2 regions of the Exiguobacterium sp. UBA7533 genome follow, and region 2 is predicted to be linked to the other one. Evidence: a T-box and tRNA genes for the amino acid it is inferred to sense, from the RefSeq annotation. Region 2 holds a T-box; the other holds one or more tRNA genes.
The links. The T-box of region 2 lies ahead of alaS (alanine--tRNA ligase). A T-box ahead of a tRNA ligase gene usually reads a tRNA of that ligase, here a tRNA-Ala.

Region 1 (3,425 bases), on a different contig from region 2:
CTCGGATAGTCGTTGCGTTTGATGCGGACGAAGAGAAGGTCGGAACAACGACGCATGACGTTCCAATCTATCATGTTTCGGACATGAAAGAACAAATCGAAGCGAATCAGGTCGATGTCGCCATCTTGACGGTTCCATCCCAGTTCGCACAGTCAGTAGCGGATGAGTTAGTCGAGTATGGTGTGACAGGCATTCTGAACTTCACGCCTGCACGGTTGAACGTGCCAGCGAGCGTTCGGGTTCATCACATCGATTTATCGATCGAGTTGCAGTCGTTAGTTTATTTCATGAAGCATTATTCGCAATCAGCTGAAGGAGTGAAATCATAATGGAAAACCTTATCCCGCTCACGTTAGGTATCGGACCTGCGAGTATCGGATTAATTGCTGTCGTCGCGTTGATCATCTTCGGACCGAAGAAGTTACCGGAATTCGGTCGTGCTGCCGGTCAAACATTGAAAGAGTTCAAGAATGCCACGAACGGCATCATGGACGACGATAAAAAGGACGAACCGAAAGAGAAGTGATTGAATCATGACGGTTGATCAAGAACAAAGCATGACGTCGCACCTAGACGAACTGCGTAAGCGGATTGTCTGGTCGCTCCTCATCGTCGTCGTCCTGTTCGCTGTCGCATTTCCGCTCGTCCGACCGCTCGTCCGTTTTCTGCAAGCGGACTTAAAAGAGCTCGGTATCGGATTAAATGCCTTCAACGTCGCCGATCCTTTAATGTTGTATTTGAATCTTGCGTTCATCATCGCGCTGATTTTAGCGTCACCGTTCTGGATGTATCAACTGTGGGCATTCGTCCGACCAGGGCTTTATGAAAAGGAACAAAAAGCAACACTGACATATATTCCAGTCATCTTCTTTCTATTTTTGGCTGGTGTAGCCTTCTCGTATTTCTGGTTGCTTCCTTTCTTGCTCGAAGTCTCAACGGATCTCGGGAAAGAATTGGGGATCGAGCAAGTCATCGGGGTCGAAAACTACTTCAGTTTCTTGATCCGGTTGACGATGCCGTTTGGTCTTCTCTTCCAATTGCCGGTCGTGACGATGTTCCTGACACGTCTTGGTCTTGTGACGCCATATTTCATGCGAAAGAATCGGAAATATGCGTATTTCGCGCTGTTCGTCGTTGCGGCATTGATCGCACCGCCGGACGTGACGTCACACTTGATGATCTCAGTGCCGTTGTTCGTTCTCTATGAAATCAGTATCTTGATTTCTGCGCGGACGTATAAAAAGGTCTTGATCCTCGAGCAACAGGCAGAGCTTGAACGACAGGCGGATTTGATGCGTGAATTGAATAAATGAATCGTGAATTCCTTCCAGCAATTTCGGGAGGAATTCTTTTTTATGAAAGCGTTATGTTTATATTGATAAAGCAGTTAGCGATGCGTATACTAAAGATAATTCATGGGGGCTTAGCTCAGCTGGGAGAGCGTTTGGCTGGCAGCCAAAAGGTCGTCGGTTCGATCCCGATAGTCTCCACCAAGTGCATACGTTCAACTCCTCGAGTGCTCGAGGAGTTTTTTTATGTTCCCAGTTAAATTCCTTCCAAATATAAAATGTCACCAAAAAGAAATAAATTAAAAAAATAGACAAATATAAATTGTTTATTTCCATTAACTTCATTAAACTAAAAATACAGAATTTTCTTTAAACTGTTTTATTAGTATTACTACTATGGTTTTACAGAAAAGGGGAAACGAACGCATGAAGAAGAAGATTGCACTTATGGCAGCCGTCTTAATGACGTCTTCCAATCTAGTCAGTGCGCAAGGTGCACTGTCCTCGCAAGACAAAGAGACGGGTCAAAAACCGCAGGCGCTCTCACTGAAGAAATCGGGGCAAGAAAAGAACTACAAACAATCGGATAAAGTCCGAGTCGTCATTGAGATGGAACAAAAACCGGCGATTCAAATCGCCCAAGCTCAAAACAAGCGGTATAGCACATTGAGTAATGCCGAAAAGGAATCGATCAAGGATCGACTCGTCAGCGTCCAAAAATCAGTCAAGTCAGCTATCGCTAAAAAGGCGATTCCTGTTACATATAAAGAAAGCTTCACAACCGTCATCAACGGATTCAGTGGTGAAGTGAAGTTCGGTGACATCGAAGATATCAAACAACTCGACGGAGTCAAAAGTGTACATATCGCGCACGAATATGCGCGCCCAACCGTCGATAAAGGTGCCAAGCCAGACATGCTGTACAGCAAGGACATGGTCAATGCGAAGGAAACGTGGCAGGACTATGGCTTCAAAGGGGAAGGAACCGTCGTCGCGGTCATCGATACGGGGATTGATCCATCGCACAAGGACATGGTCTTGAGTCCAGAGACAAAGGTGGATTTAACCTCTTCGAAGGTCGAGAGTGCGAAAGAAACAAAAGGCTTAAAAGGAAAGTACTTCACGGAAAAAGTACCGTACGGCTATAACTATGCCGATCACGACAGCGAAATCCGTGACTTAGGTGCGGGGGCATCGATGCACGGGATGCACGTCGCAGGTACGGTCGGAGCAAACGGGGATGAAGCGAACGGCGGCATTAAAGGGGTCGCTCCAGAAACACAGCTCCTTGCGATGAAGGTCTTCGGTAACGATCCAGGGATGCCATCGACATTTAGTGATATCTACATCAAAGCAATCGATGATGCCATCGCACTTGGAGCGGACGTCATCAACATGAGCCTGGGTTCGACGGCATCGTTCGTCAATGCAGATGATCCGGAGCAACGCGCGATCGTCAACGCGATGAACAACGGTATCTTGTGTGCGATCTCTGCTGGTAACTCGGCGTTTGCAGGTCATGGTGCGGGTAATCCATATACAGCAAACCCGGATATCGGTGTCGTTGGTGCACCAGGATTGACGAGCCAGGCGCTCCAAGTCGCGTCACTCGAAAATACGAAATTGACGCTTGAAGGCATGGCGCTGACGATCGACGGTCAGGATGCCGGTTATTTGGCATACCAAAAACAAGATTCGCCGAATCCGATTGCCGTCTTCGATAAAGAGAAGAAGGATGTCGTGTATGTCGGTGACGGTCAAGCTTCGAACTATGAAGGTAAAGACGTCAAAGGGAAAGTCGTCTTCGTCGTGCGGACAGGTGATTTTAACTACAGCATGATTCAAGCAGAAGCTGAGAAGCAAGGCGCAGCAGGTGTCATCGTCCGTGGTAAAGTCGATCATGGGGATTACGTCAGCATGGCGCTCAACAATCCGACGATTCCACTCGTGACGCTTAGCATCGCGGACGGGAATGATCTCGAAGCAAAAGCAAAAGAAGGCAAGGCAATCGCAGTGACATTTGACGGAAAAGCGGTCTCAACCGATAACCCGGTCGCAGGACAAATGTCTGACTTCACGTCATGGGGTGTCACGCCAAGCCTTGACTTCAAGCCGGAAATCACGGCACCAGGTGGG
Region 2 (3,425 bases):
GAATCCGTATTCCTTGATGTATGAAGTAAACGGGATCGGCTTTAAGACAGCCGATCATATTGCCGCGCACCTCGGACTTGTCGGGCTACATCCAGAGCGTGTCGCTGCTTCGATCATGCATATATTAGAACAAGAAGCGGGCGAGGGACATGCCTTCGCGACGGTCGACTCTCTGTTGCAACGGGCACCCCGTCTGCTAGGGGAAGATCCGGGAGAGCGGCTGGAACAAGCGATCGAACTGTTGCTCGCTGAAGATAAGGTCAAGCTTGAAGAAGGTTGCTTGTATTTACCGACGATCTTTTATGCGGAAGTCCGAGCGGCGAAGGAGCTAGCACGCGTCATGGCAAACGGTGCCGAACAGGAAGTCGATGTCGCGACGATTCTTGAAGCAATCGGGCACCTCGAAGAACAGTTTGGCATGGAATATGCCGCGCAACAGCGAGAAGCGATCGAGTTAGCGGTCAAAGCGCCGCTGATGGTCTTGACTGGTGGACCGGGTACCGGTAAGACGACTGTCATCAAGGGAATTTTGCATGCGTTGCAAGAAATTCATGACTGGCCGCTTGAGAAGAGTCGCGTCAAGACAGGGGATGTCTATCCATACGTCCTTGTTGCACCAACGGGACGTGCCGCTAAACGTCTATCGGAAGCAACAGATGTACCGGCGATGACGATTCACCGTCTCTTAAAGTATGACGGAACGAACTTCCAACTGAATGAGGATCAGCCGATCACGGGAAAAGTACTGATCATCGATGAATCGTCGATGATTGATATCTACTTGTTATCGAGTTTGCTTCGCGCCGTCCCGAATGGCATGAAGATCTTGTTCGTCGGTGACCGCGATCAATTGCCATCCGTCGGTCCAGGACAGGTGCTGGCAGACTTGATGGATACGGAAGGAATTCCCGTCGTCCGTTTGAACGTCGTCCATCGTCAAGCAGAAGATTCTTCGATATTGCGTCTTGCGCACGATTTGAAGAACCGGACGACGTCTGCTGATTTGTTATCACCACTTGCGGATCGCCGCTTCTATACTGCGTCTCCGCAAGAGACGTTACGGGGCATCTCGGCCTTCGCGGAAAAAGCACTCGCAAAAGGCTACTCGAAATTCGATGTACAGGTCCTCGCGCCGACCTACCGGGGTCAGGTCGGGATCGACGAATTGAATGTCGCCTTGCAACGCGTCTATAACCCGGAGGAACCGAAGAAACGGGAAGTCAAACAAGGAACGCGGATTTACCGGACCGGGGACAAGATTCTCCAGCTCGTCAACAATGCGGAAGAAAACGTCTATAACGGAGATATCGGCGAAATCGTCAATATCTTCTTCGCTAAAGAGAATGTCGATAAAGTCGATAAAATCATCGCCCGGTTCGATCAGACGGAGGTCGAGTACAACCGGAGTGACTGGGATCAATTCACGCACGCCTATGCGATTACGATCCACAAAGCGCAAGGATCTGAGTTTCCGATCGTCTTGATGCCGGTCTATTTCACGGGGGCGTTCAAACATTCCCGAAATTTAATTTATACGGCAGTTACTCGGGCAAAATCGAGTTTGTTATTATTCGGTGATCCGCGTGCGTTCCATAAAGCGTCGCAAGAAGAGGAACCCCGGCGCCGAACACGATTGATCGAACGACTCGGTGGGGTGACAAAGACTTGACGGATGCTGTTCGATAGGTAATAATCACGATAGATGAATGGACGTAACACGTTGATGGAAGATAAGTAAAAGGAAAACTCGAGTCCAGAGAGAAGTGAGTCTGCTGCAATCACTTTCTCGAGTCCCTTTGAAGCTCCTTCCGGAGTCGGGTGTAAACACCTGCGGGTCATCCCCGTTATCAGATGTTCGAGGTAGGCAATAGGTTGCTTACGAACGAGGGTGGTACCACGGAAGCGATGCTTTCGTCCCTTTTCAGGGATGAAAGCATCGCTTTTTTGCGTCCAAATAAAACCAATGGAGGTAACTGTTCATGAAAGCTCTAAAACCATTAACGGGTGCACAAATCCGTCAGATGTATCTTGATTTCTTCCAAAGCAAAGGGCATGCGATCGAACCGAGTGCTTCACTCGTGCCGGTCGAGGATCCATCGCTCTTGTGGATCAACTCGGGTGTTGCAACACTCAAGAAATATTTTGATGGTCGTGTCATTCCTGATAATCCACGTATCGTCAACGCACAAAAATCAATCCGGACGAACGATATCGAAAACGTCGGGAAAACAGCGCGTCACCATACGTTCTTCGAGATGCTTGGAAACTTCTCTGTCGGTGATTACTTCCGTGAAGATGCAATCAAATGGGGTTGGGAACTCTTGACGAGTGATGACTGGTACGGTCTTGACCCAGAACGTCTTTCGGTCACGATTCATCCGGAAGATGATGCAGCGCGTCAAATCTGGCTTGAACTCGGTGTACCGGCTGAGCGGATCATTCCGCTTGAAGATAACTTCTGGGAAATCGGTGAAGGTCCATCTGGTCCGAATACGGAAATCTTCTTCGATCGTGGTCCAGCTTTCGGAGACGATCCGAACGATTCAGAACTTTATCCAGGTGGCGAAAACGAACGCTATCTCGAGATCTGGAATATCGTCTTCAGTCAGTACAACCACGACGGACACGGCAACTACACGGAACTTCCGCGTAAAAACATCGATACTGGGATGGGACTCGAACGGATGGCGTGTGTCATGCAGGACGTGCCGACGAACTTCGATACGGATCTGTTCATGCCGATCATTCATAAGACAGAAGAAATCAGCGGCAAGATCTACCGTGATGATTCGAAACTTGATGTAGCATTCAAAGTCATCGCAGACCACATCCGTACTGTATCATTTGCGATCGGTGATGGTGCTCTTCCTTCGAATGAAGGACGTGGATATGTCCTTCGTCGTTTACTACGCCGTGCGGTTCGTTATGCGAAAATGCTTGGGATCGAACGTCCGTTCATGTATGAACTCGTTGATACGGTCGGGAACGTCATGGTTGACTTCTACCCACAAGTTCCGGAAAAAGCGGACTTCATCAAACGCGTCATTAAAAACGAAGAAGAACGTTTCCATGAGACGCTTCATGACGGTCTTGCAATCTTGAACACGGTGGCTCAGAATTCTAAAGCAAACGGTGAGCACGTCATCAGTGGCGAAGATGCGTTCCGTCTGTATGACACGTATGGTTTCCCACTCGAATTGACAGTTGAGTATGCGGAAGATCATCAGATGTCTGTTGATGAAGAAGGCTTCAAACAAGCGATGGACGCGCAACGTCAACGTGCGCGGGCAGCACGTGAAGAGAGCGGTTCGATGCAACAACAATCGGAAGTCCTCTCGACACTAAAAGATAAAAGTACGTTCGTCGGCTATACCGACCTTAAGGCGGATGCAAAAATCATCGCATTGTTGCATGATGGAGAACGA

Region 1: it encodes a tRNA-Ala, which carries the amino acid that the T-box ahead of alaS (alanine--tRNA ligase) is inferred to sense. The anticodon was not compared.

The regions. Positions count from the first base shown of each region.
Region 1 covers NZ_DLMP01000018.1:181,633-185,057, reverse strand. Annotated here, with positions in the region: gene B2U10_RS15445 (redox-sensing transcriptional repressor Rex) at 1-329, shown strand, start outside; gene B2U10_RS15440 (twin-arginine translocase TatA/TatE family subunit) at 329-526, shown strand; gene tatC (twin-arginine translocase subunit TatC) at 534-1,313, shown strand; tRNA gene B2U10_RS15430 (tRNA-Ala) at 1,418-1,493, shown strand; gene B2U10_RS15425 (S8 family serine peptidase) at 1,716-3,425, shown strand, end outside.
Region 2 covers NZ_DLMP01000001.1:296,052-299,476, reverse strand. Annotated here, with positions in the region: gene B2U10_RS01555 (ATP-dependent RecD-like DNA helicase) at 1-1,669, shown strand, start outside; T-box leader at 1,712-1,922, shown strand; gene alaS (alanine--tRNA ligase) at 1,980-3,425, shown strand, end outside.